2 regions of the Salinicola endophyticus genome follow, and region 2 is predicted to be linked to the other one. Evidence: predicted binding sites of a transcription regulator. Region 2 holds the regulator's gene; the other holds the start of a gene.

Region 1 (14,764 bases), 450 kb from region 2:
GATCATGGCCGTCTGACCGACAACAACGGCCGCGAGGCGGATTTCCGTCACGTGATCATCATCATGACCTCGAACGCCGGTGCCGAGCAGATCTCGCGTCGCTCGATCGGGTTCCAGACCCAGGATCACTCGACCGACGGCATGGAGGTGATTCGCCGGACCTTCTCGCCGGAGTTCCGCAACCGCCTCGACGGGATCATCCAGTTCCATGGCCTCGAACCGTCGATCGTGCGCAACGTGGTCGACAAGTTCCTGGTCGAGCTGCAGGCCCAGCTCGACGAGAAGCGGGTCCAGCTGGATGTCGACGAGGATGCCCGCCGCTGGCTGGCCGAGAAGGGCTACGATCCGGAGATGGGCGCGCGACCGATGGCCCGCGTGATCCAGGAAAAGCTCAAGAAGCCGCTGGCCGAGATGATCCTGTTCGGCGATCTGGCCGAGAACGGCGGCGTCGTCCACGTCACCGTGGAGAACGACGAGCTGCAGCTGGAGACCGAGGCCGAAGTGGCCTGACCGGTCGACGGTCCCAACGACAACGCCTCGCCATGGCAACATGGCGAGGCGTTTTCGATTCTGGGTGCTGGCGGCGGCTAACGCCCGTGACAACGGTGGATCAGGGCGTAAGAGACGGGCGGGAAGCGGATTCCCGTCAGCGGGGCCGAAGGGCGGGGCTCAGCGCGAGCGGTAGACGATGCGGCCCTTGGAGAGGTCGTAGGGGGTCAGTTCGACCTTGACCTTGTCGCCGGTCAGAATGCGGATGTAGTTCTTGCGCATCTTGCCGGAGATGTGTGCAGTGACGACGTGACCATTTTCCAGCTCGACGCGGAACATGGTGTTGGGCAGCGTGTCGACGACGACACCCTCCATTTCGATATGATCTTCTCGTGCCATATAGGCGATCCCTCTTGGATATTGGTTGGCGGACCGCACGGTCGGCTGTCGACGCACACCACCGCGAACGGCGGCAGTGCCATCCACGGTCAGCGACGAGCCCGACCAGGGCCTCTGAAGTGCGCGATATTATGGGCCATCTCGCCGCCGAAGGCAAAAATCGGCTCAGGTCAATGCTGTCACGGGTACCCGGCGCTGCCAGCGGCCGCCATCGAGGTACTCCAGTGGCTGATACGCCTGCTTGTAGCGCATCTTCTGACTCTCGCGAATCCAATAGCCCAGATAGACATGCGGCAGGCCGCGCCGGCGCGCCAGTTCGATCTGGCTGAGCACCGCGAAGACGCCCAACGAGCGCCGCTGCAGCGCCGGGTCGGGGTCGAAAAAGGTGTAGATCGCCGACAGTCCGTGGCCCAGCAGGTCGGTAGCGGCGACCGCGATCAGTCGCTCATCGAGCCAGAATTCGAGCAGCTTGGCGAACGGCTGGGTCTGGGTCAGGAACAGTCGGTACTGCTCGCGGCTGGGGGGGAACATGTCGCCATCGGCGTGGCGGGCACGGATGTAACTTGCGTAGAGCGCGTAGTGGCGCTCGTCGAACAGCGTCGGGCGCAGCCGCGTGGTGATATCGCGATTGCGCTGCATCAGCTTGCGCTGGGTGCGCGATGGGGTGAAATCCTCCACTGGAATGCGCACCGAGACGCAGGCATTGCACGCACCGCAATGGGGGCGATAGAGATTGGCCCCGCTGCGTCTGAAGCCGAGCAGGGTCAGGGCGTCGTAGACGTCCGCGGTGGGCGGCTCCTGCGGGTCGAGGAACAGCGTCGTCGCATCGCGTCCGGGGAGGTAGCTGCAGGGGTGCGGCACCGTCAGGAAGAAACGGAGATCGCGTGCCTGACGCTGCGCTGTGCTGCGGTTCGCATTGTCGCTGCTCACGGGGGCTCCGAGGGCCAGAGGCCGGCTGGGGTGGGTTGGTCCACGCTCTTCTCAAGGTAGTCGATGAACGTCTCGCGGGCGATTTCCCTGGCGCCCATGCTGGCCAGGTGCGCGGTATGCATCTGGCAGTCGATCAACTGGAAACCGTGAGCCTCGAGATGGCGTGCGAGGGCCACCAGCGCGACCTTGGAAGCGTCGGCGCAGCGACTGAACATCGACTCGCCGAAAAACGCCTGGCCCAGCGCGATGCCGTAGAGCCCGCCCACCAGCTCGCCGTCGCGCCAGGTCTCGACGCTGTGGGCGTGGCCCAGGGCGTGCAGCCGGCGATAGGCATGGAGCATCTCGGCATCGATCCAGGTGCCGCCGCTACCGGCGCGCTCGGCCGCACAGGCGCCGATGACCGCGCCGAAGGCGTGATCGAAGGTGGTGGTGAAACCGCCGTTGCGCAGGCGTTTGGCCAGGCTGCGGCGTACACGAACCTCTGACGGGAACAGCACCATGCGCGGCGCGGGTGACCACCACAGCAGCGGATCGCCCTCGCCATACCAGGGGAAGATGCCGCGGCGGTAGGCGGCCAGCAGCCAGTCCGGGGTCAGGGCGCCGCCGGCGGCGAGCAGCCCGTTGGGCTCGTCTAGCGCCTGACTGACGTCGGGAAACGCGACGGGAGCGGGGGGGAGCCAGCGCAGCATGCCATCCATCCTGTGGGTCTTGCCGTGGGGCTTACGGGCGCTGAGCGGCGACCCGCATTGCCGTGAATTAAGGTTTGCGCATGGGCTGCCGATAACCCGCCTGTTCCTCTGACACACTGACCTTCCGACAATAAGGTAGAACAATCGATGGCGGCAATTCGACAACGGCTGCGCCATGCGGGTATCGGCACCAAGTTAGCGCTGATCGTCGGCCTGCTTCAGGTCGTGGTGTTGCTGGGGCTGGCCTTTGCCATGGCCCAGACCAGCAGTAGCCAACTACGCAAGGCCACCGAGCACGAGCTGGCGACGCAGCAGGCATCCATCGCCGATATGCTATCGCTCTTCGACTATAGTCTGCAGCAGCAGGCCAATCGCTTCCTCGACATCTTCGCTGACCAGTACATGGGGCGCTTCGTGCTGCTGCCCGATCAGCAGGTCGAGGTGGCCGGGCGCCAGACCCCGATGCTCAAGGATGGACTCGAGGTCATCAACGACAACACCTGGAAGCTCGATCGCTTCACCGAGCAGACCACCGCGCCGGCGACCGTGTTCGCCCGCGAGGGCGACGACTTCGTGCGCGTGGCGACCTCGCTCAAGGATGCCGACGGCAAGCGCGCCATGGGCACGCTGCTCGACCGCGGCTCGCGCAGCTATGCCAGCCTGATGGCGGACAAGACCTACACCGGCCTCGCCACGCTGTTCGGCACCGCCTACATCACCAAGTATCAGCCGATACATGATAGTGATGGCAAGGTCATCGGCGCGCTCTTCGTGGGGGTCGACATCAGTGCCGAAATGGAGAAGGTGCAGTCGCAGATTCGCGGCATGAAGATCGGTCAGCAGGGCTACACCATGCTGATCGCCGCCGGTGGCAAGCGCGCAGGGCAGGTGCTCGCGGGCGGCCCCTACGAGGGCACCGACCTGCGCCAGGGCGAGCGCGCCGCCGTTTTCGCGCCGCTGTTCGACAAGGCCTCCGGCGAGCTCGACTACACCGCGAATGGCGAGCAGCGGCTGCTGGCGTTTACCCGCTATCCGGACTGGCAGTGGGTCATCGCCGGCTCGGTATCGATGGACGAGATCAACGCCGGGGTGATGGCTGCCCGTGACCGCTTCCTGCTGATCGCGGTGGGGATCGCGGTCCTGCTCAGCCTGCTCCTCTACGTCATCTTCAAGCGGCTGGTCTCGCGGCCCATGCAGCGCACGGTGGAGCTTGCCCGGGCGCTCGCCGAGGGCGACCTGTCGCAGCGTATCGACAGCCGCCGACGCGATGAAATTGGCCAGCTGGTGCTGGCGATGAACGGCATCGGCGACGGCCTCGAGCGGATCGTGCGTCAGGTGCGCTCGGCGATCGAGGAGACCGACGGGCATACTCAGGAGCTGGCCGCGGGCAACGCGGACCTCTCGGCGCGCACCGAATCCCAGGCCTCGAGCCTCGAGCAGACCGCCGCCAGCACCGAGCAGCTCAACGCCACTGTGCGCCAGAACGCGGAGCGCGCCCAAGAGGGCGATGCCCAGGCGAGCCGCACCGCCGAGGCCGCCGGGGACGCGCAGAAGACGGTCGACTCGACGGTCGAGGCGATGCGTCGTATCGACGAGATGGCCAAGCAGATCGCCGACGTTGTCGGGGTCATCGACAGTATCGCCTTCCAGACCAACCTGCTGGCGCTCAACGCCTCGGTCGAGGCCGCACGCGCCGGCGAGCAGGGGCGTGGCTTTGCGGTGGTGGCGCAGGAGGTGCGTAGCCTGGCCGAGCGCTGCGCCAACTCGGCGCGCGAGATCAAGGGGCTGATCGGGCGTACGGTGGAGGAGGTCGAGAACGGCAATCTGCAGGCCGCGGAAGCCGGCGAGCAGGTCGCCGCGATCGTCTCCCAGATCGAACGTATCAGTGCGCTGATGGGCGAGATCCGCCTGGCCTCCGAAGAGCAGTCCCACGGTATCGAGCAGATCAACGTCGCGGTGTCGCAGATCGACGAGACCACCCAGAGCAATGCCGCACTGGTGCGTCAGTCGAGCCGCTCGACCCAGCAGTTGAGCGAGCAGAGCCGGCGCCTGAGCGAGACCGTGGCACTGTTCCGGCTGCGCGCGGGCGGTGGCAGCGATGACTCCGCGCCGGACGCGGCTGACACCCCGGCATTGCCGGGACACACGCCGACCTGACCCCACCCCCGGCGCCGCACTCGTGCCGGGTGCGGCGCCCCCCTGTGATGTCGACGCGGGCCCCGGTATGATGGCGGGTCGAGGAAATCGGCCCGCCGTCGCGGGCCGGTGGTGCATCGCCGCCGACCCGGGCACCACGCAAGGCCCACGGGAACGCGGCCGTTGAGGCGTCCTGCCGGAAGCAGGCGCGAGGGGGTTGAGCGTTTGAGTGCCAAGAGTTCGGCCAAGAAGGGCCGTCGTTCATCTGCGCAAGCCAAGGAACAGGCACGTCGTGTGATCATGCAGCTCCAGGGCGTGACCCGCGAAGGCGCCGTGATTCTGCTGCTCGCGATCTGTGTGTTCCTGCTGCTGGCGCTGTTCAGCTATCACCCCGGCGATCCCGGTTGGTCGCATAGCGGGCCCGACCAGGATATCGCCAACTGGATGGGGCAGATCGGGGCCTGGCTATCCGATGTCCTCTATTCGTTGTTCGGCGCCAGTGCGCTGTGGTGGCCAGGCATGTTCGGTCTGGCGGCGTGGCGCATCATGCGCCAGCACCAGGTCCAGATCGCCTGGGATCCGGTGGCACTCGCCGTGCACACCGGCGGCCTGGTACTGCTGTTGATGAGCACCACCACGCTGGGCGACCTGCATTTCTACAACCCCGCCAGCGACCTGCCCAACCAGGCCGGCGGCATCCTCGGCATGGGCATCGCCGGCGCGCTGTCGCAGCTGGTCGGCGTGCATGGCACGACCTTGATCGCCATCGCCGCCTTCATGTGCGGCTTCACCCTGTTCACCGGCATGTCCTGGCTGACCGTGATGGACGAACTGGGCAGCTCGTGTCATCGCCTGTACCAGTGGCTGCGAGCCCGCAGCGCCGAGCGCCGTGAGGTGCGCGACAACCGCCGCGCCGAGCAGCAGGCCGAACGTGAGCAGATCGAGCGCGAGCAGAGCGCATCCGAGGAGAGCGATACCGCCGACGCAGCGCCCACCACGGCGGTGGACAAGCCGCGCTGGTGGGCGCGCTGGTTACCGTGGCAGCGCGCGCCGGATCTCGCGCAGTGGGAGGAGGAACCCTCTCTGGGCGCCTCGCTGCAGCAGGAGCCGGCGTGGGAAGGGGCGGGTGGCGAGTCTGGCAGCGGCCAGCGCCAGTCACGCTGGCGCCACGATGGTAGTACCGATATCCCCTGGGAGGTACCCGAGCGTACGCCCTCGGCCAAGCAGCCCGAGGCCGCCTACGCCAGCCGCCAGCAGCGTGAAGAGGCGCGGGAGCCGACTCTGCACGAGCGCTCACCGGCCGCAGCGCCCCGCAGCGAGCCCGAATGGCGGCCCGCGCGCTCGGCCACACCGCCGCCGCGGCGCCGCGACGACTCCCCGCGTGAACCCAGTCTGACTCCGCGTGAGCCGACATTGGCTCCGCGCGAGCCGACGTTAGACCCGCACGAACCCGCGCCGGGTCGCTCGGCCGCCGACGTGGCGAGGCCGGAGACGGGCGCTGCAGCATCGCCCTATGGCCGCGAAGGGGTTGCGCCCGAGGCACCGGCGTCGCCGACTCAAGCAACGCCCGATGATGACGCCGCGCGTACCCCATTCCGTGCCGATGTCACCCGCCGGCGTATTCCCGAGGCGTTCCAGGCATCGCCGATGGCGCCCGAGGAAGGCGGCGCGGATGACGATGATCACCGCGCCGGCACCGATGCTGGCGCCGAGGTGGCGGACCCACACGGGGCATCCGCCGACAGCGGCCGACTCTCCGCGGCGGAAGACGAGACGCCCACTGCGCAGTGGGGGCTTCGCGCCGAGCGCCACGAGGCGCCGGCCGGTTGGCGCCACGCCCGCGCGGCCAACGAAAGCGATCCTGACGACAGTGGCAACGACGTCTCTCGCCAGGACGACGATCGCACTCGCGTCCCCCCTGCGCGGCCTGGGCCCGCCGAGCCGACGCTGGGCGCGTTCGCGGCTGGCCTGGGCAGCGATCAGCCTGACGCCGGGGCGCGTGAGCCGAGCCTCGACTGGGCGCACGGCGGTGCGGACGAGTCGCGCTTTGCCGCGCCGACCCGGCGCGAGCCCACGCACCGGGGGCTCGATGACGTGCACGCAGAGACGCAGGCCGATGAGCCGCAAGCCGAGGATCGTGATGCACCGGTCGAGCGCTCGCCGCTGTCGTCGGATAGCGCTGCCGGCATTCACGCCGATGACCCCCAGGCGCCGTGGCAGAGCGATGACGCAGCAGCGGATTGGGACGATGCCGCCGATGTGGCCGGGGACGCTACCGAACATCATGAGGCAGCACCGGCACCGGCACCGGCACCGGCACCGGCACCGCGCGGCGATCTGGCTACCGCCGAGCAGGCGCGAGCTGCGGCCGACGATCAGCCCACTCTGTGGACCGTCGAGCATCTGCAGAGCCAGCGTCCGGCGTTCGATGACATGCCCGAGCCCACCGGCGAGCTACCGTCGATCCGGCTGACCACGCCGGCCGACCCGGAGCAGCCCAACTATACGCCCGAGCAGCTCGCCGACATGGCCGAGCTGCTGGAGATGCGTCTGCGTGAATACGGGGTCAAGGCAGAAGTGGTCGAGACCTGGCCGGGGCCGGTGATCACGCGCTTCGAGATTCGCCCCGCGGCCGGGGTGAAGGTCTCCAAGATCAGCAACCTGGCCAAGGACCTGGCGCGTTCGCTGATGGTCAAGAGTGTGCGCGTGGTCGAGGTCATCCCCGGCAAGCCCACGGTGGGGATCGAGATCCCCAACCCGAACCGGGCGATGATCCGCATTCGTCAGGTGCTCGACTCCGATGTCTACCAGCAGGCCGACTCGCCGGTGACGCTGGCGCTGGGCCAGGACATCGGCGGCAAGCCGGTGGTGGCCAACCTCAACAAAATGCCGCACCTGCTGGTAGCCGGTACCACCGGCTCGGGCAAATCGGTGGGGATCAACACCATGCTGGTGTCGATGCTGCTCAAGGCGACCCCGGACGAGGTGCGCATGATCATGGTCGACCCCAAGATGCTCGAGCTGTCGGTCTACGACGGCATTCCGCATCTGTTGGCGCCGGTGGTCACCGACATGAAGGAAGCGGCCAACGCGCTGCGCTGGTGTGTGGCCGAGATGGAGCGGCGCTACAAGCTGATGGCGGCCATGGGCGTGCGCAACATCGCCGGCTTCAATGCCAAGCTCGACGAGGCCGAGCGCCATGGCGCCCAGGTCCAGGATCCGCTGTGGGAGCCGCAGCCGTGGGAGATGCATCAGCAGCCACCGACGCTGGCCAAGCTGCCCTATATCGTGGTGGTGATCGACGAATTCGCCGACATGTTCATGATCGTCGGCAAGAAGGTCGAGGAGCTGATCGCGCGGCTGGCGCAGAAGGCGCGCGCCGCGGGTATCCACCTGATTCTCGCCACCCAGCGGCCGTCGGTGGACGTGGTCACCGGCCTGATCAAGGCCAATATCCCCACCCGCATGGCGTTTCAGGTGTCGTCGAAGATCGATTCGCGCACCATCCTCGATCAGGGCGGGGCCGAAAACCTGCTCGGTCATGGCGATATGCTCTATCTGCCGGCGGGAGCGGGGATGCCGCAGCGTGTTCACGGCGCCTTCGTCGACGATGACGAGGTCCACCGTATCGTCGAGGACTGGAAGCGGCGCGGCGAGCCCGAGTACATCGAGGAGATCCTCTCCGGCGGCGTCTCCGCCGATGCCCTGGCCGGGCTCGAAGCCGAGGGCGGCGACGGTGAGGACGCCGAGCAGGATGCGCTCTACGACGAGGCGGTGCAGTTCGTCACCGAGAGCCGGCGCGCCTCCATCTCGGCGGTCCAGCGCCGCTTCAAGATCGGCTACAACCGCGCCGCGCGGCTGGTGGAAGCGATGGAGCAGGCCGGTGTCGTCTCGTCGATGGGCAACAACGGCTCGCGCGAAGTGCTGGCGCCGCCGCCGGTGGGCAACTGAGCCGCCATCCCGCTGTCCAAGGATCATGTTCTCTGCACACAGACAAGGAATGCCCATGCGAATGACGAAGAGCCTGGCCGCCGCTGCGCTGCTGCTGGCGACCCAGGCCGCACACGCCGACCCGGCCTCGGTCGACCGCCTGACCCGGCTGCTCGAACCGCTCAAGACCTACTCGGCGGATTTCGATCAGCAGATCCTGGACGCCTCGGGCTCCAGCCTGCAGGACACCAGTGGCCATATGTGGCTGTCGCGGCCCGGTCACTTCCGCTGGGAGGTGAACGAGCCCTATCGCCAGATCGTGGTCTCCAACGGCCAGGAGGTGACGCTCTACGACCCCGACCTCGAGCAGGCCACGATCCAGCCGCTCGACGACCGCGTTACCCACACGCCGGCGCTGCTGCTCTCCGGCAGCGCCTCGGAGCTGGCGCAGAACTATGAGGTGACGGGGCAGCAGCAGGGCACCGGCGAGACCTTCACGCTCAAGCCCAAGGCCAACGACACCCTGTTCGAGCAGCTCAAGCTGACCTTCTACAGCGAGAAGCTGGGCATGCTGCAGATGACCGACAGCACTGGCCAGCGCACCGCGATCAAGTTCGACGACGCCGAGGTCAACGGCAGCATCGACCCGGCCAAGTTCCGCTTCGAGATTCCCGCCGGCGCCGACGTCATTCGCGAGCAGTCACCCGCTTCCCCCTGAGCTTTGTGGCGGCCCGTCCTCCGGGCCGCTTGCTCGCCGCCGCGCTCATGCTTGGCCCACTGCCGCCGTATGGCCGAGCGCAGGCATTTTGCAAACACCCTCTCAAGCCTGACGGTCGGCCTCGCGGTCGAGCTCGTCACGCCACGCCTGCATCTGCTGGTAGCGCTTCTCCTGACCGAACTCACTGGGCACGTAGAAACTGGCCTTGGGCAGCGCCGCTGGCCAGCAGTCGTGGGCGCTGCCGGCGGGGTAGCCGTTGGGCTCGCTGTGGGCATAGCGATAGCCCTCGCCGTAGCCCAGTGAGGCCATCAATTGGGTCGGCGCATTGCGCAGATAGACCGGGACCTCGAGATCGGCATGCTCGGCCACGAACGCCTTGGCCTGGGCCCAGGCCTGGTCGACCCGGTTGCTCTTGGGCGCGGTGGCGAGATGGATGGCGGCGTGGGCGATGGCGCGCTGGCCTTCGTAGTCGCCCAGGCGCAGGTAGGCATCCCAGGCGGCGATCACCAGCGGCAGGGCGCGTGGGTCGGCGTTGCCGACGTCCTCCGAGGCGATCGCGGTGAGCCGGCGCACCACGTCCAGCGGGTCGCCGCCACCCTGCATGAACTGGGCCATATAGAGCAGGGCGGCGTCGGGCCGCGATGAGCGTATCGACTTGTGGATCGCCGAGAGCAGGTCGTAATAGTGCTCGCCCTGCTTATCGAAGGCCGCCGCCTGATGGCCGATCACCTCGACCACGGCGTCACGTTCCAGAGTCTCGCCATGCTCGTCGCGACCGGTGAAGTCGCAGGCGGTCTCCAGCAGCCCCAGGGCGCGCCGTGCATCCCCCGCCGCGGCGCGGGCGAGGATCGCCAGGGCCTCGTCGCTGGCGCGGATGTCGCGCTGGCCGAGGCCGCGCTCGGGGTCGCCCAGGGCGCGCTTGATCACCGTGATCAGCGCCTGCTCGTCGAGCGCCTTGAGCACGTAGACCCGGGCCCGCGACAGCAGTGCGGAGTTGACCTCGAACGAGGGGTTCTCGGTGGTGGCGCCGATCAGCGTCAACAGGCCCGACTCCACGTGCGGCAGCAGGGCGTCCTGCTGGCTCTTGTTGAGGCGGTGGATCTCGTCGAGGAACAGCAGCGTCTGACGCTCGCGCAGCCGCGCCTCCTGGGCCCGCTCCACTGCGGCGCGGATCTCCTTGACCCCGGCCATCACCGCCGAGAGCTTTTCGAGCCGGGCACCCGACGCCTCGGCGAGGATGTCCGCGAGGGTGGTCTTGCCCACCCCCGGCGGGCCCCACAGGATCATCGAGCGCACGCTGCCGCTCTCGGCCATGCGCCGCAGTGGCTTGCCCGGGCCGACCAGTGCCTCCTGGCCGACATAGTCGTCGAGACTTGTCGGCCGCATGCGGTAGGCGAGCGGCGCATTGTCCTGGGGGGCGCTATTGGCAAAGAGGTCCATCGGCTTACTTCCGGTTTGCGCTCGGCAACGAGCGGGTACATTTCACTACGCCAATCGCGACTTAAGGCGTAGGGCTTTCTCTCCCAAACCCGCTAGGGTAAGACATTCGAGGGCCATTCGAGGCGCAGGTCGCGTGCGTACTCGCGAGCCTGGCCAGATGGCTCCCGGGCAGTGCGAACGTCACGTCGTCGATTCTACCCAAGTGTGTCCTGACACAGTATGGGCACTGCGGGTCGAACGTTCCGGCGCGGCCCGCTCGAAGGCCCTGGGGCGCGTTCGCTGCAGGTCACACGGCCGGTGCGAAGGCACTACACGCTGGCCCTCGAGTGCCGCTACACTACGATCTGTATGCAAAACCTCAGGTCTCGGCACGCTGGATATCAGTCTCGCCGCTTCACGCTCGTCGCCATTGCCGCCGCACGGACAGGAGAACTCCCATGCCCATGCTGACTCAACTGCGCCAGGATCACGCCAACATGGCGCGTCTGCTCCACGTGCTGCAGCTCAAGCACAAGACGCTCGCCGATGGTGAACGCCCCAACTTCCGCCTGATTCGTGAGGTGGTGGACTACATTCTCGACTACATGAGCGGCTTCACCATTCCGCTGGAGCGCATTTGCCGCGAGCAACTCTCCAGCCGGGCCACCGATACCGATGCGCTGTTCGCGCGGCTGGCGGAGGACTACCAGCATCTGCACGAGCAGTTGATGCGGCTCTCCGGCGACATTGACATGATCCTGATGGATGGGGTGATGCCGATGGACAAGTTCGCCGAGGATCTGCGCGCCTATCTCGACGCCCATCGCGCCTATCTGCGTGCCGAGCGCGAGGAGCTGTTCCCGCTGATTCGCGAACACTTCGACGATGACGACCTGGCACGTCTGGCCGCCGAAATGCCGCCTCAGGCGGAGTCCGAACTGTCACGGCTGCAGGAGGCCTACCCGGAGCTCTATTCCGAGTTCCGCGACGCGCCTTCGCCCCTCGAGTCCTGATCGCGGCGGGCTGCCGGCCCGCGCTGCACGATGCCCCGATGACGATCGCACTGCGCGATCGTCATCGCTTTGCGTAGAATGGGCGCCCGAGAGAGTGAGAGGGAGCCGGGATGGATCGGCTACAGGCGATGCAGGTGTTTCGGGCCGTGGTCGAGGCCGGCAGCTTTGCCGGCGGCGCCCGCCGGCTGGGTGTGTCCAATGCCATGGTCAGCAAGCAGATATCGCGCCTCGAGGAGAGTCTCGGGGTGCGTCTGCTCGCCCGTACCACGCGGCGGCTGCAGCTGACGGCAGAGGGTGAGCGCTATCTGACCACCACCGTGCGGCTACTCGACGAGCTCGATGAGCTGGAGGCGGGGCTGGGCGAGCAGCGCGGCGAGATTCGCGGCCGCCTAAGGTTGTCGGCACCCATGGATTTTGGCGCTCAGGCACTGATGGTGGTGCTCGATGCCTTCGAACAGGCGCATCCGGCGGTCACCCTGGAGCTGGTGCTCGAGGATCGCCATGTCGATCTGCTGGCCGAGGATTACGATCTGGTGGTGCGGATAGGCGCGCTCGAGGATTCGAGCCTGATCGCCCGGCCGCTGATGCGCATGCCGCGCTACCTCTACGGTGCCCCCGACTACCTGCGCCGTCACGGCAGCCCCGATCACCCGGGGGCGCTCAAGCACCACCGCTGCCTCCACTACTCGCTGGCACGTCAGGGGCCGCAGTGGACCTTCGAGGTCGACGGCGAGCTGCAGCGTGTGCGCTTTCGTCCAGCGCTGACGTGCAACAACGGGCGCGCGCTGATCGAGGCCGCGGCGCTGGGCATGGGGTTGGTGGTCAAGCCTGCCTTCCTGGGCGAGCCCGAGGTGGCGGCAGGGCGCCTGGTGCGTCTGCTCGAGACGTTTCCGATCCCCGCGCTCGACGTGCATCTGCTCTACGCCGAGCGTGACTTCATGCCGGCGCGCCTGCGTGCGCTGATCGAAACGCTGCTGACCCACTTCGCCGGGAGCCCGACCCATGCGTGATGCACTGATCTTCGACTCCGGTGTCGGCGGGCTTTCGGTCAGCGCCGAGATCCGGCGCTGGCTGCCCCAGCTCGGCCTCGACTACGTCTGCGACAACGCCGCCTTGCCCTATGGCACCAAGCCGGATGCCTGGCTGGTGGCGCGGACCGTCGAGGTCTGCCTGGCGGCCTGCGCCGAGAGCCGACCGCGGGCGCTGGTGATCGCCTGCAACACTGCCAGTACGCTGGCGCTGGAGGCGCTGCGCGCGCGCTTGACGATCCCGGTAGTGGGCACGGTGCCGGCGATCAAGACCGCCGGGGAGGTCAGCCGCTCGCGGGTGATCGGCGTGCTGGCGACCACCGCCACCCTCAAGCGCTCTTATCTGCAGCGACTGGTGGCCGATTTCGCCGCCGACTGCCGGCTCGTCGGCGTCGCCGCGGACACCCTGGTGGTCGCCGCCGAGCGCAAGCTGGCCGGTGGCGAGCTCGACCGCGAGGCGCTGGCCGCGGCGCTGACGCCGCTGTGGCGCGAGCCGGCCCTGGACACCGTGGTGCTGGGATGTACCCACTTTCCGCTGCTGCGCGCCGAGCTCGAAGCGCAGGCGCCACGGCCGATCCGCTGGATCGATTCGGGCGCCGCGATCGCGCGCCGCCTGGGGCAGGTGCTGGGTATTGCGCCCCTGGCCGCGCCGGTGGCCACGCTGCCCGCGGCGACGACCGGCGCCAGCTGGGCGACCGGTGCCGACGCCACCGGGCTGGCCACGGCACTGGCCGGTTTCGGCTTTGCCCCGCCGCGGCCTCTGCCGACGGTCGCTATGGTGCCCGCAGACACTGCTATTTCCGCTATCGATTGAGGAGTTTTTCGTGGTCATCACCACCATCGACCCGGCGCGCTACGACGCCCAGCTCGCGGCCAAGCGCGCGCGGATCGAGCAGCAGTTCGCCGCCTTCGACCCGCCGCCGCTGGAGGTCTTCGCCTCGCCACCGATGCACTACCGCATGCGCGCCGAGTTCCGCCTCTGGCACGAGGGGGACGATCTCTACTACGCCATGTTCGAGCCCGACCCCGAGGCCCCGCTTCACAAGGGACGGGTGGCCCAGAAGGTGGTCCGGGTCGATCGTTTCCCGGTCGCCGGCGAGCGCATCAATGCGCTGATGCCCCAACTGCTGGAGGCGATTCGCGACGACACCACGCTGCGGCGCAAGCTGTTCCAGGTCGAGTTCCTGACCACGCTCAGCGGTGAGGCGCTGGTGACGCTGATCTACCACAAGCCGCTGGATGCCGAGTGGGAGCAGCGTGCCCGCGAGCTGCAGACGACACTGGGTGTGGCGCTGATCGGGCGCTCGCGCAAACAGCGCCTGGTGCTCGAGCGTGATCACGTGTGGGAGCGCCTGACGGTCGAAGGGCGCGAGTTCCACTATCAGCAGGTGGAGAACAGCTTCACCCAGCCCAACGCCGAGATCTGCCGCGCCATGCTCGGCTGGGCGCGGGACGCCACGCGCCACAGCGCGGGCGATCTGGTCGAGCTCTACTGCGGCAACGGCAATTTCACCGTGGCGCTGGCGGAGAACTTCCGCCGCGTGGTCGCCACCGAAATCTCGCGGACCTCGGTGGCCTCGGCCCAGGCCAACCTCGCCGCCAACGGCATCGACAACGTCCATGTGGCGCGGATGTCGGCGGAGGAGTTTGCTCAGGCCCTGGCCGGCGAGAAGCAGGGGCGCCGGGTGGCAGCGATGGCGCTCGATGAGTGCGACTTCTCCACCGTGCTGGTCGATCCGCCGCGGGCCGGGCTCGATGCCGCCAGCTGTGCGCCGCTGATGGAGTATCCGCGAATCGTCTATATTTCCTGCAACCCCGACAGTTTGGCGGTCAATCTGGCGCAGCTCACCCAGACGCATCGGATCACGCGGATGGCGCTGTTCGACCAGTTTCCCTGGACCGACCACTGCGAGTGCGGGGTCGTGCTCGAGCGCCGCGAGACGGCCTGAATTTGTCAAGTCGCACCGGCGTCGTATGGTGGGTGTCATGATGCGTAAGCGACATGCGCCATAA
Region 2 (14,764 bases):
TCCCGACGACCTGATTCGTCGCATCGGCCATCTCACGCGCATGCTGCGCGACAACATGCGCGAGCTGGGCCTGGACAAGGAGGTCGAGCGCGCGGCCCAGGCGATTCCCGATGCTCGCGACCGCCTGAGTTACGTCGCTTCGATGACCGAGCAGGCCGCCGAGCGGGCGCTCAACGCCATCGACCAGGCTCAGCCGATCCAGAACTCGCTGGAGAGCGAAGCGCTGGCGCTCGACAAACGTTGGGACGCCTGGTTCGCCGAGCCCAAGGAGCTCGACGAGGCCAAGGCGCTGGTCACCGACACCCGCAGCTACCTGCAGGCAGTACCCAAGCAGACCAGCGCCACCAATGCGCAGCTGCTCGAGATCATGATGGCCCAGGACTTCCAGGATCTCACCGGTCAGGTGATCAAGAAGATGATGGACGTCATCCGCGAGATCGAACAGCAGTTGCTGCAGGTGCTGATCGACAACGCCCCGGACAGTGCCGAGCGGCGCGAGCTCTCGGCGACCGTCGCAGCCAAGCAGTCGAATTCGCTGCTTAACGGCCCCCAGATCAACCCCCAGGCCGCCGACGTGGTGAGCAATCAGGATCAGGTCGACGACCTGCTCGACAGTCTCGGCTTCTGAACCGATGCCGCGTCCCCGGCTGGGACGCGGCACTCTCTTTCTCTGCAGGCCGCTCTGTCGATAGTGCTTGATCGGGCAGCTTCTCCCTGCTGAGTTCCCATGCCGCGGCCCTGGACAGGGCCTCGGCCGGTGCGCCGTAGTCGCGCGACAAATAGCCGCCACTTGGGCGTGCTATTTCCGCCTTTGACTTTCCCCGCCGCCACGCAAAATGTCGTCCACGCGATGATGCGCCTCACTGTGGCGGAGTCCGCTTGGCCGAGCAGAACGACAGCGATCAGGAAAAGACCGAACCAGCGACACCTCGACGCCTGCAGAAGGCGCGCGAGGAGGGGCAGGTCGCACGCTCGCGTGAGCTCGCCACCTTCCTGCTGCTGGTCTGCGGTGTCGGCGGACTGTGGCTCATGGGGCATAGCCTGTACGACGACCTGGGCATGGTGATGGAACAGTCGTTCATGTTCGATCGCGGCATGATCTTCGACACCTCGCGCACGCTCAGCCACGTCTGGAGCCTGGGCCAGAGCACCCTGATCGTGCTGCTGCCGCTGTTTTTGCTGTTTGCGGTGGCGGCGGTGCTCGGCCACACGCTGCTCGGTGGCTGGCTGATGTCGGCCAAGTCGATGGCGCCGCAGCTCAGCAAGCTCAACCCGCTCAAGGGGTTGAAGCGCATGTTCTCGACCCAGGCGCTGGCCGAGCTGGCCAAGGCGATCGCCAAGTCGGCGCTGGTCGGCGGGGTCGGCGTCTACTATCTGTGGTCGCACAAGGGTAGCCTGCTCGGACTGATGGAGCTGCCGATACAGCAGGCGCTGGCCACGGCGATGCGCATCGCGGCGATCGGCTGTGGCTTGATCGTCGCCTCGATGATCGTGGTGATCCTGATCGATGTGCCCTATCAGATCTGGAGCCACCACAAGAAGTTGCGCATGAGCCGTGAAGATATCCGGCAGGAGCACAAGGAGAGCGAGGGCGACCCCCACGTCAAGGGGCGCATTCGTTCGCAGCAGCAGGCGATGGCGCGCCGACGCATGATGAGCAAGGTGCCCGCTGCCGACGTGATCGTCACCAACCCGACCCACTACGCCGTGGCGCTGAGCTACGAGCAGACGTCGATGGCCGCGCCCCGGGTGGTGGCGAAGGGCGCTGACGCAGTCGCCGCACGCATCCGCGAGCTGGGCGACGAGCACGGCATTCCCCGACTGGAGGCACCGCCGCTGGCGCGGGCGCTCTATCGCCACGTCGATCTCGACCACGAGATTCCGGCCGATCTGTATACCGCGGTTGCCGAGGTGCTGGCCTGGGCCTTCCGGCTCAAACAGGTAGCGAGCGAAGGGGGCGAGACGCCGCCGACGCCGCACGATCTTCCCGTCCCGCCGAGTCTCGACGATCGCGGTGACGGTACCGATATCCCCAAGGAGGGTGAATGAACGCGCTGACCCAGTGGTTCGGCCGGCAGCAGATGGCCGGCAGCTCACAGTTGAAGCTGCTGGCCGGCCCGGTGCTGATCATCATGATTCTGAGCATGATGATCCTGCCGCTGCCGCCGTTCGCGCTCGATCTCTTCTTCACCTTCAATATTGCGCTCTCGATCATGGTGCTGCTGGTCAGCATGTTCACCGAGAAGCCGCTCGACTTCGCGGCCTTTCCCGCGGTGCTGCTGTTCTCGACCCTGCTGCGACTGTCACTCAACGTGGCCTCGACCCGGGTGGTCCTCATGGACGGGCACGAAGGGGGAGACGCCGCAGGCAAGGTGATCGAGGCCTTCGGTGAATTCCTGATCGGCGGCAACTTCGCCGTGGGTCTGGTGGTGTTCCTGATTCTGGTGGTGATCAACTTCATGGTCATCACCAAGGGGGCCGGGCGTATCGCCGAGGTCGGCGCGCGTTTCACCCTGGATTCCATGCCGGGCAAGCAGATGGCGATCGACGCCGATCTCAACGCCGGCCTGATCGGTGAAGAGGACGCGCGTCGGCGGCGCAGCGAACTCAACCAGGAGTCCGAGTTCTACGGCTCCATGGATGGTGCCAGTAAGTTCGTGCGCGGTGACGCCATGGCGGGGCTCTTGATCATGGTGATCAACCTGATCGGCGGGCTGATGATCGGGATCGGCCAGCACGGCATGCCGTTCGCCGAAGCGGCCAAGACCTATACGCTGCTCACCGTGGGTGACGGCCTGGTGGCGCAGATCCCGGCGCTGGTCATCTCCACCGCGGCGGGTGTCACGGTCTCCCGCGTCAACACCGACCAGGACGTCGGTCAGCAGCTGCTCAGCCAGCTGTTCAACAATCCGCGGGTCATGTACCTCGCCGCCGGCGTGATGACGCTGCTCGGGGTCATCCCCGGCATGCCCAACCTGGTCTTCCTGCTATTCGCGATCGCCCTCGGCGGTCTCGGCTGGTGGCTGTCGCGCCAGAATCAGCAGCAGGCGGCGCAGCGCGTGGAGGAGAAGGCGCCCGCCGCGGTGCAGGAGACGCCCGAGGCGAGTTGGGACGATGTGCAACTGGTCGATACCCTGGGACTCGAAGTGGGGCACCGGCTGATTCCGCTGGTCGACCAGCGCCAGCAGGGCGAGCTGCTGGGACGGATCAAGAGCGTGCGCAAGAAGTTCGCCCAGGACGTCGGTTTCCTGCCCTCGGTGGTGCATATCCGCGACAACCTCGAGCTCAGCCCCAATACCTATGTGATCACTCTCAAGGGGGTCGAGATCGGGCGTGCCGAGGCGTTCCCCGGACGCTGGCTGGCGATCGACCCGGGCCAGGTCTCCGGGGCGATCGACGGCGTCGAGACCGAGGACCCGGCGTTCGGTCTCAAGGCCTACTGGATCGATACCGCCCAGCGCGAGCGCGCGCAGATCTACGGCTACACGGTGGTCGATGCCAGCACCGTGGTGGCGACCCATCTCAACCACCTGCTGCACGAGCACGCCGATGACATGCTCGGCCGCGCGGAGGTGCAGCAGCTGCTGGACAAGGTCTCCGAGCAGCAGAAGTCGCTGGTCGAGGACGTGGTGCCCAAGCTCGTTCCGCTCACCACGGTGCAGCGTATCCTGCAGAACCTGCTCGCCGAAGACGTGCCGATTCGCGATATGCACACCATCCTCGACGTGCTCGCCGAATTCGCGCCGCAGCAGACCGACGCCAACGAACTCACCGCCATTGTTCGCGTGGCGCTGGGCCGTGCCATCACCCAGCAGTGGTTCCCCGGGCACGAGCCGATGCATGTCATCGGGCTCGAGCCGCGCCTCGAGCAGGTGCTGACCCAGGCACTCAACAACGGTGGGGCACTCGAGCCGGGATTGGCCGATACCCTGATGAAGCAGGCCGCCGCTGCAGTCGAGCGCCAGCAGAGTCGTGACGAACCTGCGGTGCTGGTGGTCCAGCACGGCCTACGGGCGCTTTTGGCGCGTTTCCTGCGGCGGCAGATCAAGTCGCTGGTGGTGCTCTCTCAGGCGGAGATTCCCGACGACCGCACGCTGCGAGTCACCGCTACCATCGGTGGTAACGGCTGATGCGGCGCGCGGCGCTGATGGCCCTGACGCTGGCGATGTGCGCTACGCTGGGGATGAGTGCCGCGTTGGCCGCGGCGGCAGGTTCGTGGGTCGGCGCGCTGCCGCGGCAGGTGGTGGTGCCCAGTCAGCGCGCGCTGAGCAGCGATCCGGTCATGCCCCCCGCGCATCTCGGCCGGGCCAGCGTGACCCGCGTGGCCTGGCGCTTCGATGTCGAGGGCCCGGTTCAGGCCCTCGAGGCGCGGCTGTGCCAGGCCGAGCTCTGTGTGGCGCTGAACGCGACCCACGGCAGCACCCGGCGTTTCGCCGGCCGTGATGCCGGGCAGCCGCTGATGTTCTGGTTCCGTCTGCGGCCGCAGAGTGGCGCGCGCGCGGTGATCAGCCACGGTCAGGTCATGGTGGACTTCGACCGTGGCGCACCGCAGCAGCGCGACAAAAAGGCAAAATAGCGTCGCCGAGCCCGGGAATTTGACGGCTAGCGCTGGTCCCGGCGGCGCATAATGGATCGACTGGCACCGCTTTTGGGGTTGGGCCGGACGGGTTAATCACGAGGCGATTCGATGTATACCGTACAGGGCAAGATCGATCAGCGGGCAATGCTCGAACAGTACATGCCAATGGTGAGGCGACACGCGCTCTCGCTGCAGGTCCGGCTGCCCGCGAGTGTCGAACTCGATGATCTGATCCAGGCCGGCATGGTAGGTCTGCTCGATGCCATGGGGCGGTACGACAATGCCCATGGCGCCAGCTTCTCCACCTACGCCAATCAGCGTATTCGCGGCGCGATGATCGACGAGTTGCGTAGCCGCGACTGGATGCCGCGCAGCGTGCGCCGCAATGCGCGGGCGCTCGATCAGGCTGTCGGACGTCTGGAACAGCGGCTCGGGCGCACGCCCGAGGAGCGCGAGATCGCCCAGGAGATGGGCATCTCCCAGAGCGAGTACCACCAGCTGCTGACAGACGCCAACAACGGCTTCCTGCTCGCCTACGACGAGAGCGACAGCGAGAACGGGGTGGGTGCGGTCAGCGAAGGTGGGCCACCTTCACCCTTCGAGGCGCTGCTCGATGGTGACAACCGCGAGCGCCTCATGGCGGCGATCGATGCACTACCGGAGCGCGAGAAGCTGCTGCTGGGGCTCTACTACCAGGAGGAGCTGAATCTCAAGGAGATTGGCGCGGTGCTGGGGGTGAGTGAGTCTCGCGTGTGTCAGCTGCATAGTCAGGCGGTTGCCCGCCTGCGTAGCCGCCTGGTCAACTAGCCGCTTCCTGACAGTGGCCGCGCCAGCGGCAGCCTATCCGCATACCGCGACCCGGACGAGTCTCTCTTCGCCCGGGTCGCTGCTTTTCCGGCGCGGCGTCTTTTCAGTTGGGCTCAGGGGCTGCAGTCGGACTCAGGGTGTCTTGCCACTGCTCGGAAGCGACAGTTCGCTGGCAATGCGCTCACCGACCGCCTCCCAAGCCTCGCCCAGGGTGCGTACCAGCGCCGGATAGCCATCGGCGTTGAGCGGCCGGGTGATGTTGAAGGGCGCCTGACGCACCACGCGATTGCCCTCGCGTAACTGCCACTCACCCGACACCACCGCCTGGCCATCGTAGCGGCCCTGGAAGCGATCCACCTCGACGCTGAGACGCGCGTCACCGCCGCTGCCGGCACCCAGTACCAGCGTCTGCGGCAGTGCCTGGGTCAGGGTCTGGCGCAGGTTACGCGTCAGCTGACTGCCCAGGCTATCGGCCCACAGGTTCTGATTGGCGCTGTTGAGCTCGATATCGCTCAACTGCATCACGATGCCCTCCTGATCCAGATAGCTCGAGATCGCCACCGGCTGTACCACCAGCGTCGGCACGCTGACGCCGGTCACCGGTGGCACGTCGCCGACCGCCGGCAAGGTATAGCGGCTGGGATTGCTGGGCGTGCCGGCACAGCCGGCCAGGGTGAACAGGCCGGCGACCAGCAGCAGGCCGAGGGCGCTGCGGCCTGGACGCAGTTTTCGTATCTGCGCCCGGCGCAGCATCTTGCGCGTCGATGTGGTGGACAGTGTCTCAGGAGACGGTCTCATGGCGCGGCCCTCGGCGTCGGATCGGCCTGAACCTCACGATCGAAGATCAGGGCATTGGGTTTTTCGCTCAGCGTACGCGCCACCGGTTGCAGGTCGCGCATCAGCTGCTCCAGTTGCTTGAGCGTATCGTTGAGCTGACGGTAGCCGGACGATCCGGAGGAGAAGCCGTTCAGCGTGTTCTGCAGCTCCTCTAGGGTGTCGTTGACGCTACCCGGCAGCTGCTGGGTGGCTGGGTCGGAGACGATCGCGTTGACCGACTCGGCGATCTGCTGAACCTGTTCGAGGGTCTTCTGCGACGTCTGCATGGTCTTGTCCAGACTCGACAGGATCGGTTCGACCTTGAGGTTGTTGAGCTTGTCGAGCAGGTTGGAGACCTTCTGTTCGATCTGCGCAAAGCCGCCGGAGACCGTCGGGAAGACCGGCTTGCCATCGAATGTCATGGGTTTGTAGGCGGGGGCATCATCGCTGAAGTTGAGGTCGACGAAGAGCGCACCGGTGAGCAGGTTGCCGGCCTTGAGCGTGGCGCGCAGGCCGAGCTCCTTGAACATCTTCTCGAAGCGCTGGCGCACCTCTTGATCGTCGATCTTCTTGTTGATGTCCTTGCCGCTCTCCAGCCGCTGCGGCTCGATCCGGATCAGCACCGGGATCGCGAACTGGCTCAGGGTGTCCGGCTGTGGCGCGGTGAAGTGCCAGGGTACCGAGACCACGGTGCCCACGCGCACGCCGCGATACTCCACCGGGGCGCCGCGGCTCAGACCGCGCACGGTGTCATCGACCAGCAGTACGTAGTCGACGTACTGATCGTAAGTGCCCTCGCGGGCGCTCTCTTCGCTGTTATAGAGCGTGTAAGTGGCGTTCTGCTTGGCCGGGTTGCCCTGGGTCACGTCCTCCGGCACACCGAAGGTGACCCCGCCGCTGATCAGGGTTTCGAACGAGTCCAGGTTGACGCTGACGCCTTCGGAGTTGAGCTGCACGTCGATGCCCGAGGCGCTCCAGAAGCGTGTGGTGTCGGTCACCAGCGAATCGTAGGGCGCCTGAATGAATAGGCGATGGCGCATCTCGCGCTTGTCGGGGTCGAAGTCGGTGCTCTCGACGCGACCCACGGTGTAGCCCTGATAGGTGACCGGATCGCCGGCGCTGAGCGAGTTGCCCACCTGGCTGACCAGATTGATACGCAGCCCCGGTGCGTCGGGCGGGGCGACCGGCGGCTGATCGAGCACCTCGAAATGGTCCTGATACTTGCCGCTCTTGCCCGGTGCCAGCTGAATGTAGGCCCCTGAGAGCACCGTGCCCAGCCCGCTGATACCCTCGCGGCCGATACGCGGCTTGACCACCCAGAACCGGGTGTCAGTGTTGAGCATGCGCCCGGCATCGCTGGACATGCGTGCGGTCACCACGGTGTGGGAGAGGTCGTCGGAGAGGCGCACGCTCTCGACGTGTCCGACCTCGACGTTACGCGTCTTGATCAGCGTCTTGCCGGCTTCGATGCCCTCGGCGTTCTCCATATCCAGCGTCACCAGCGGGCCGCGGCTGGAGAAATTGTCCCATACCATCCAGGCGCCGATCAGCGCCGCCAGCAACGGCACGATCCAGATCGGCGACAGGCGCGACTGGGACAAGCGCTTGGCGCGCTGCAGCGAATCAGACATCGTCGGCTTCCTTGACCGGAGAGTAGGGAGACTGGCGCTTGAGGGCTGCGGGCATATGCGGTTGCACATCGCGCGTGTCCCAGATCAGGCGCGCGTCGAAGGTGATCGCCGCCAGCATGGTGATGACCACCACCGCGGCGAAGGCGAGCGCCGCCGGCCCCGGGGTGATCGCCAGCAGCGAACCGGCATGCACCAGGGAGACCAGGATCGCCACCACGAACACGTCGATCATCGACCAGCGGCCGATGAACTCGGTGATGCGATAGAGCTTGAGCCGCTTGTGGCGGTAGCTTAGCTGGCCGCGTCTGCGCACCACGATGCACAGCCATGCCAGGGCCAGAATCTTGCCGATGGGCACCACCACGCTGGCGGTGAAGATGATCAGCGCGATCGGCCAATCGCCGTGGGCGAGGAAGATCATGACACCGCCGATGATGGTCGAGGGGGTCTCGCTGCCCAGCGAGGTGGTGTTCATGATCGGATAGAGATTGGCCGGAATGTAGAAGATCACCGCTGCCAGCAGCAGTGCCCAGGTACGCTGCAGGCTGTGCGCGTTGCGAAAGCGCAGCCGCTCGCCGCAGCGCGCGCAGCGCCCGCGTCCGAAGTGGCTCAGCCGATTGACCAGGCCGCAGGTGGGGCAGCCGGTCACGCCCTGCGCCGCCGCCGGCTCACCGAGCCGGCAATGCTCCGGCGCGGGTGGCTCGCCGGCGAGGGAAAACCACATCCAGTCGATGTCCAGCGAGCGCGAGGTCCACAGCAGCAGCAGGGCAAAGGCACAGAACGACCAGAAAGAGAGCCCCAGATCGACCGAGGCCATGCCCGCGATCTTGATCAGGCTGACCAGGGCGCCGATCACGAAGACATCCGCCATCATCCAGGGGGATAGTTGCACCAGGGCGCGCGCAATGCGCCGGCTACGGGGCAGCGGTCGACGGCGTAGCAGACCGATCTGCAGCCAGATCACGCTGAGCAGGTAGAACACCGGCAGCACCACGATGGTCAGCAGCACCAGAATGCCGACGAAGGGCTCGTGGAAGTCGACCAGGCTGATCGCGGTATCGGTCAACTGAATGGCGTTGCTGACACCGCGTGCCTCGAAGCGAATGAAGGGAAAGCTCAGCGCCGCGATGAGGGCGATCAGCGCGGTGATCGCCAGCGCCAGACTGCGCTGGGCCGGGCGCGCGTGGCGGTGACTCAAGGTGTGGCCGCAGCGAGGGCAACTGGCACGCTGGTGAGGACGTAACGGCGGTAATGCCACCAGCAGGTCGCACTCATGGCAGGCGCGCAGCCGCCGACGCCGCGTGGCAGAGCGCCACGGCGCGGTGTCCTGAGCGACGGGGTGGTCGATACGCAGAGAGGCCAATCAAGCTTCCTTCGAGTTGCGGTCGTGCCGAGTCGTCATGTTACCTGAATACATACATTCATGCATGTTTGCTGGCTTGTCGGTAAGCCAGTGTAAGCCACGGCAGTCCGCGACTCGTCGGGCGTGCGGCACGCTGGTTCCGTGTCACGCTCCGATACTATAGTAGGTCAAGGCGCGAGTGCCTTAGAAGAACAATCGCTTACGCGGCGTCTAGGAGGAGAGCGCGCACCGTCAAGTGCGCTCGAGTGATCGCTATAAGGAGAGGGATAGCCATGCTGGCTCTTGGGGCAATCATCATTGGGCTGTTACTACTCGTCTGGAGCGCCGACCGTTTCGTCGAAGGGGCCGCCTCCACGGCGGGGCATCTGGGGCTGCCACCACTCCTGATCGGTATGCTGGTGATCGGCTTCGGCACCTCGGCGCCGGAGTTGATGGTATCAGCACTGGCGGCGAGCCAGGGTAACCCCGGGTTGGCCCTGGGCAACGCGTACGGTTCCAATATCGCCAATATCGGCCTGATCGTTGGGCTGGTGGCGCTGATCAGTCCGCTGATGGTGAATTCGCAGGTCATCCGTCAGGAGCTGCCGCTGCTCGGCGTGGCGACCCTGGTCTCGCTCTGGTGTCTACACGACGGTGAGATCTCGCGCGGCGACGCCGCACTGATGCTCGGGCTGCTGGCACTCTACTTGATCTACAGCGTGGCGCGCGCGCGGCGCCAGGATGACGACACTCTGGCGGTCGATGTCGAGAGTCATGCCGCGGCGCACGCCATGAGCCTCAAGCGCGGCCTGTTCTGGACCCTCTTCGGGCTGGTGCTGCTGATCGCCAGCTCACGGCTGCTGGTGTGGGGGGCGGTGAGCATCGCCCAGGCGCTGGGGGTCAGTGACCTGGTCATCGGCCTCACCGTGGTAGCGATCGGTACCTCGCTGCCGGAACTTGCCTCATCGCTGGTGGCGGTGCGCAAAGGGGAACACGACTTGGTACTCGGCAACGTAGTCGGCTCCAACTTCTTCAATACACTGGCGGTGGTGGGCTTGGCCGGGATGATCCATCCGATCGCCGTCGACGCCGTGGTAGTGACTCGAGACTGGCCGGTGATGGCGGGGCTGACCCTGGCGCTGCTGGTCTTTGGCATCGGTCTGCGCGGTCGCCAGGGGCGTATCAATCGACTCGAAGGCGGTGCGCTGCTGGCCAGCTTCATCGCCTACACCACCTGGCTGGTCGCCACCGTACTGGTATGAGGTCAGTGGCGCTCTAGCCAGCAGGGGAGCGCCAAAGGCAAGCGTCAGGGCTTGGCATATTGTCGCACCCTCAAGCGGGTGGCGACCCCGCTGCGAGCGTGGTGGGCGTCGCCAGCCCGCGTGGTTGGCGGCTTATGGCAGATTTGCCTAATGTTTGATCAGGGCCTGCGGCAGGGCTGCGACATTGCGACATCGTGTTAGCGGCTGTCAGCGCTCGTATCATCATTGCCAAGACCTGCGAGGGTCGATCTCCGCCGACCTCGACGGCCGGTCACTATAGAGGGAGCGCGCTCGGCAAAGCGGATGGCCCATCCGTTCCACCGGCTTGCGACGCTCTCGCACATCCGAGGAGCCAGCCATGGCACTAGATCCCATCCTACTCTCACGATTGCAGTTCGCGTTCGTGGTCTCTTTCCACGCCATCTTCCCGGTGTTCACCATCGGTCTGGCCTCCTATGTCGCCGTGCTGCAGGGGCTCTACGTCGCCACCGGTAACGCAGTATGGGACCGACTGGGCTACTTCTGGACCAAGATCTTCGCCGTGGTGTTCGGTATCGGCGTGGTCTCGGGCATCGTCATGGCGTTCCAGTTCGGTACCAACTGGAGCAACTTCGTGCGCTTCGCGGCCAATATCATCGGGCCGCTGCTCAGCTATGAGGTGATCACGGCGTTCTTCCTCGAGGCGGGGTTCCTCGGCGTGCTGCTGTTCGGCCGCCACCGGGTGTCACCCTCGGTGCACTTCTTCGCCGCACTGATGGTGGCGGTGGGCACCTTCATCTCGGCGTTCTGGATTCTGGTCTCCAACAGCTGGATGCAGACCCCTCAGGGCTTCGAGATTCGTGAGGGCGTGGCCCACGTGACCTCTTGGATGGAGGCGATGTTCACTCCGTCGTTCCCGTATCGCTTCGCCCACATGGCGCTGGCGGCCTTCCTCACCGGCGGTTTCGTGGTGTGCGGTGTCAGCGCCTGGTTCCTGATCCGCGGGCGCGACGTCGAGGCCCATCGCCGGGCGCTGTCGATGACCCTGTGGCTGCTGCTGATCCTGGCGCCGCTGCAGGCCTTCGTCGGTGACGAGCACGGGCTCGATACGCTCGAGCACCAGCCGATGAAGGTGGCGGCGATGGAGGGCAACTGGGACACCCAGTCCAACGTGCCGCTGCTGCTGTTCGCGCTGCCGGATCGCGAGCTGCAGGCCAACCGCATGGAGATCGGCATTCCCAATGGCGCCAGCCTGATCCTGCGTCACGATCCCAACGGGGTGGTGCCGGGGCTCAAGGAGATTCCCGAGTCGCAGCAGCCGCCGGTGTGGATGGTGTTCTACAGCTTCCGGGTGATGGTGGCGATGGGGCTTTTGATGATCGCCTTCGCGCTGGCCGGGTTGTTCCTGCGCAAGGGCGGGCGCCTTTACACCTCGCGGTTCTATCTGCGCGGGCTGCAGTTCATGAGCCTGGCGCCGTTTCTGGCGGTGCTCTCGGGCTGGTTCGTCACCGAGATCGGGCGCTCGCCGTGGCTGGTCTACAACGTGCTCTCCTACAAGGATGCGGTGACGCCCTCGCTCTCCGGCTGGATGGTTTTGGTGACGCTGATCGGCTACATCACGGTCTATGCGGTGATCTTCGTCTCCGGGGTCTACTACCTGTTCAAGGTGATTCGCCAGGGGCTCGACGAGCTCGATCCGGACGAAGAGATTCACGATGCGGATCGCCCGGCGCGGCCGCTCTCCGCCACCCACGTGCCGTTCGACGGCCACACCTCGGCCTCCAGGAGCTAAGCGCATGCAAATGTTCGATCTCTCCCTGATCTGGGCGGTCATCATCGCCGTCGGCGTGATCATGTACGTGCTCATGGATGGCTTCGACCTGGGTCTGGGTATCCTCTTCCCGTTCGCGCCGGACGAAGATGCCCGCGATGTGATGATGAACTCGGTGGCGCCGGTATGGGACGGCAACGAGACCTGGCTGATCCTCGGCGGTGCCGGGCTGATCGGCGCCTTCCCGCTGGTCTACACCATTCTGCTGCCGGCGCTCTACCTGGGCGTGTTCCTGATGCTGGCGGGGCTGATCTTCCGCGGCGTGGCGTTCGAGTTCCGCTTCAAGTCGCACCGCTCCAAGCGCTACTGGAGTCTCTCCTTCGCCGGCGGCTCCTTCCTCGCGGCCTTTGCCCAGGGCTGCGTCGTCGGCGCCTATATCCAGGGCTTCGAGACTGCCAATGGGGTCTATGTCGGTGGTGCCCTCGACTGGCTGACGCCGTTCACCATTCTTACCGGCTTCGGTCTGGTGGTCGGCTATGCGCTGCTGGGGGCGACCTGGCTGGTGCTCAAGTCCGAAGGCCACGTGCGTGACTGGGCGCGGGCCCTGGTGCCCAAGCTGCTGCTGGGGGTACTCGCGGTGTTCGCCATCGTCAGCCTGTGGACGCCGTGGATCGATCAAGGAGTATTCGACCGCTGGTTCGACCACCTGCAGGTGATCTGGCTGCTGCCCGGCGGGGCGCTGCTGTGCGCGCTGGGTATCTTCCTGTGCAATCGTCACGGGCGTGAAGGCGCTGCCTTCCTGCTCACACTGGGGCTATTCGTGTGCACCTATCTGGGGCTGATCGTCAGCCGCTGGCCCTATGTCGTGCCGCCTAAGATCACCCTGTGGGATGCTGCCTCGGCGCCGGAGTCGCAGTTCTTCCTGCTGATCGGGATGCTCTTCGTGCTGCCGATCGTGCTGGTCTACACCGCCTGGTCCTACTGGGTATTCCGCGGCAAGGTGCGCGTCGGCGAGGGCTACCATTGAGCCGAGCGTCGCGTTCAGGTGCCAGCTCACGTCCGCGCAACCCGTCGCGGGCGTGGCTGGAAGCCCAGGCCACGGCCATTCGGCCGTGGCACCGGCGTGCGCTGGGCTGTGGTTTGCTTGCGGCCTTGGCCACGCTGGTTCAGTTGGGCGGGCTGGCCTGGATCGTGAACCAGGCGGTGATCGCCAAGCAGGGCATCGCCGAGCTGTGGCCGGCACTGCTGGTGGTGGGCCTGGCGCTGACGTTGCGCGCCGCCGCCCAGTGGGGGCAGGAGGTGAGCGGTCAAGCCTGCGGCTTGGCAGTGAAGCGCGCGGTGCGTGCGCAGCTGCTGGCCAAGCTCCACGCGCTCGGCCCTGTGCGCCTGGCCTCCCGGCACAGCGCCGGTCTCGCCAGCCAGCTGGTCGACCAGGTCGAGTCACTGGAGGGCTACTACGCGCGGTTTCGTCCTCAGGTGATGCTGGCGCTGGCGGTGCCGCTGCTCTATCTGGCGGTGGTGCTGTGGCTCAACTGGCTGGCCGCGGTCTGGTTACTGATCGCCGCACCTCTGATTCCGCTGTTCATGGCGCTGATCGGCATGGGCGCGCAGCGTTTGAACGAGGCGCAGTTTCGTGCCGTCACGCGGCTTTCCGGCCACTTCCTCGACCGCGTGCGCGGGATCACCACGCTGCAGCTGTTCGGCCTTGGTGAGCGCGCTACCGCCGAGGTAAGCGATGTCGCCCATGATTATCGACGGCGCAGCATGCGTACCCTGCGCGTGGCATTTCTCTCCTCGGCGGTGCTCGAGTTCTTCGCCGCGGTGTCGGTCGCGGTGGTGGCGATCTATATCGGCCTGGGCCTGCTGGGCTATATCGACTATGGCCCGGCCGGCGAGCTGGGCTTGTTCAGCGGCCTGTTCATCCTGCTGCTGGCGCCGGAGTTCTTTCAGCCGCTGCGTACGCTGTCGCAGCACTACCATGACCGTGCCTCGGCGCTGGGGGCAGCGGAAGGGCTGATGGCGCTGCTCGACGAGCCAGTGCCAGAGACGGACCCTGCAGCGGCGCCAACATCGAGCCGGACGATGACGGCAGCGGTGGAACTCGAGACCGTAGAGCTCAGCCATGTCGGCCGACAGCGGGTGCTGGGGCCGCTCTCGCTGCGCGTGGAAACCGGCGAGGTGGTGGCTCTGGTTGGTCCCTCCGGCAGTGGCAAGTCGAGCCTGCTGCAACTGATTGCCGGCTTCGTCGCCGCCGACCGCGGCCGCGTCGCGGTGGCCCCCGGTGCGGCGATCGCTTGGCTCGACCAGCGTCCGCTGATCATCCAGGGCACACTAGCCGAGAATCTGCGCCTGGTGGCGCCGGCGGCGAGCGATACGGCGCTGCACGAGGCGCTGGAGGAGGCCGGACTGGGCGCCTGGCTGCGCGCGACCGGATCTGGCCTGGAGACCCCATTGGGTGAGCGCGGCGTCGGGCTTTCAGGGGGGGAGGGGCAGCGTCTGGCGCTGGCGCGAATCTTCCTGTCGCCGGCGCGTCTGGTGCTGCTCGACGAGCCTACCACCGCCCTCGACCCGGAGACC

The links. The regulator FliA, encoded in region 2, starts transcription of late flagellar genes. The targets are predictions, from matches to a motif close to CTAAAGTTNNNNNNNNNNCNGCCGATA.
Region 1: the regulator FliA is predicted to act here: its motif matches at 2,575-2,601, upstream of ABV408_RS12405 (Cache 3/Cache 2 fusion domain-containing protein).

What each region holds. Positions count from the first base shown of each region.
Region 1 covers NZ_CP159578.1:2,754,465-2,769,228, reverse strand. The annotation lists gene clpA (ATP-dependent Clp protease ATP-binding subunit ClpA) at 1-510, shown strand, start outside; gene infA (translation initiation factor IF-1) at 670-888, opposite strand; gene ABV408_RS12415 (arginyltransferase) at 1,054-1,818, opposite strand; gene aat (leucyl/phenylalanyl-tRNA--protein transferase) at 1,815-2,507, opposite strand; gene ABV408_RS12405 (Cache 3/Cache 2 fusion domain-containing protein) at 2,655-4,664, shown strand; gene ABV408_RS12400 (DNA translocase FtsK 4TM domain-containing protein) at 4,869-8,594, shown strand; gene lolA (outer membrane lipoprotein chaperone LolA) at 8,650-9,291, shown strand; gene ABV408_RS12390 (replication-associated recombination protein A) at 9,394-10,731, opposite strand; gene ABV408_RS12385 (hemerythrin domain-containing protein) at 11,175-11,723, shown strand; gene ABV408_RS12380 (LysR family transcriptional regulator) at 11,834-12,733, shown strand; gene murI (glutamate racemase) at 12,726-13,565, shown strand; gene trmA (tRNA (uridine(54)-C5)-methyltransferase TrmA) at 13,576-14,700, shown strand.
Region 2 covers NZ_CP159578.1:2,301,800-2,316,563, reverse strand. The annotation lists gene cheZ (protein phosphatase CheZ) at 1-628, shown strand, start outside; gene flhB (flagellar biosynthesis protein FlhB) at 880-2,049, shown strand; gene flhA (flagellar biosynthesis protein FlhA) at 2,046-4,130, shown strand; gene ABV408_RS10455 (flagellar protein FlhE) at 4,130-4,576, shown strand; gene ABV408_RS10450 (RNA polymerase sigma factor FliA) at 4,688-5,386, shown strand; gene ABV408_RS10445 (ABC-type transport auxiliary lipoprotein family protein) at 5,519-6,184, opposite strand; gene pqiB (intermembrane transport protein PqiB) at 6,181-7,833, opposite strand; gene ABV408_RS10435 (paraquat-inducible protein A) at 7,826-9,187, opposite strand; gene ABV408_RS10430 (calcium/sodium antiporter) at 9,469-10,437, shown strand; gene ABV408_RS10425 (cytochrome ubiquinol oxidase subunit I) at 10,796-12,208, shown strand; gene cydB (cytochrome d ubiquinol oxidase subunit II) at 12,213-13,214, shown strand; gene cydD (thiol reductant ABC exporter subunit CydD) at 13,211-14,764, shown strand, end outside.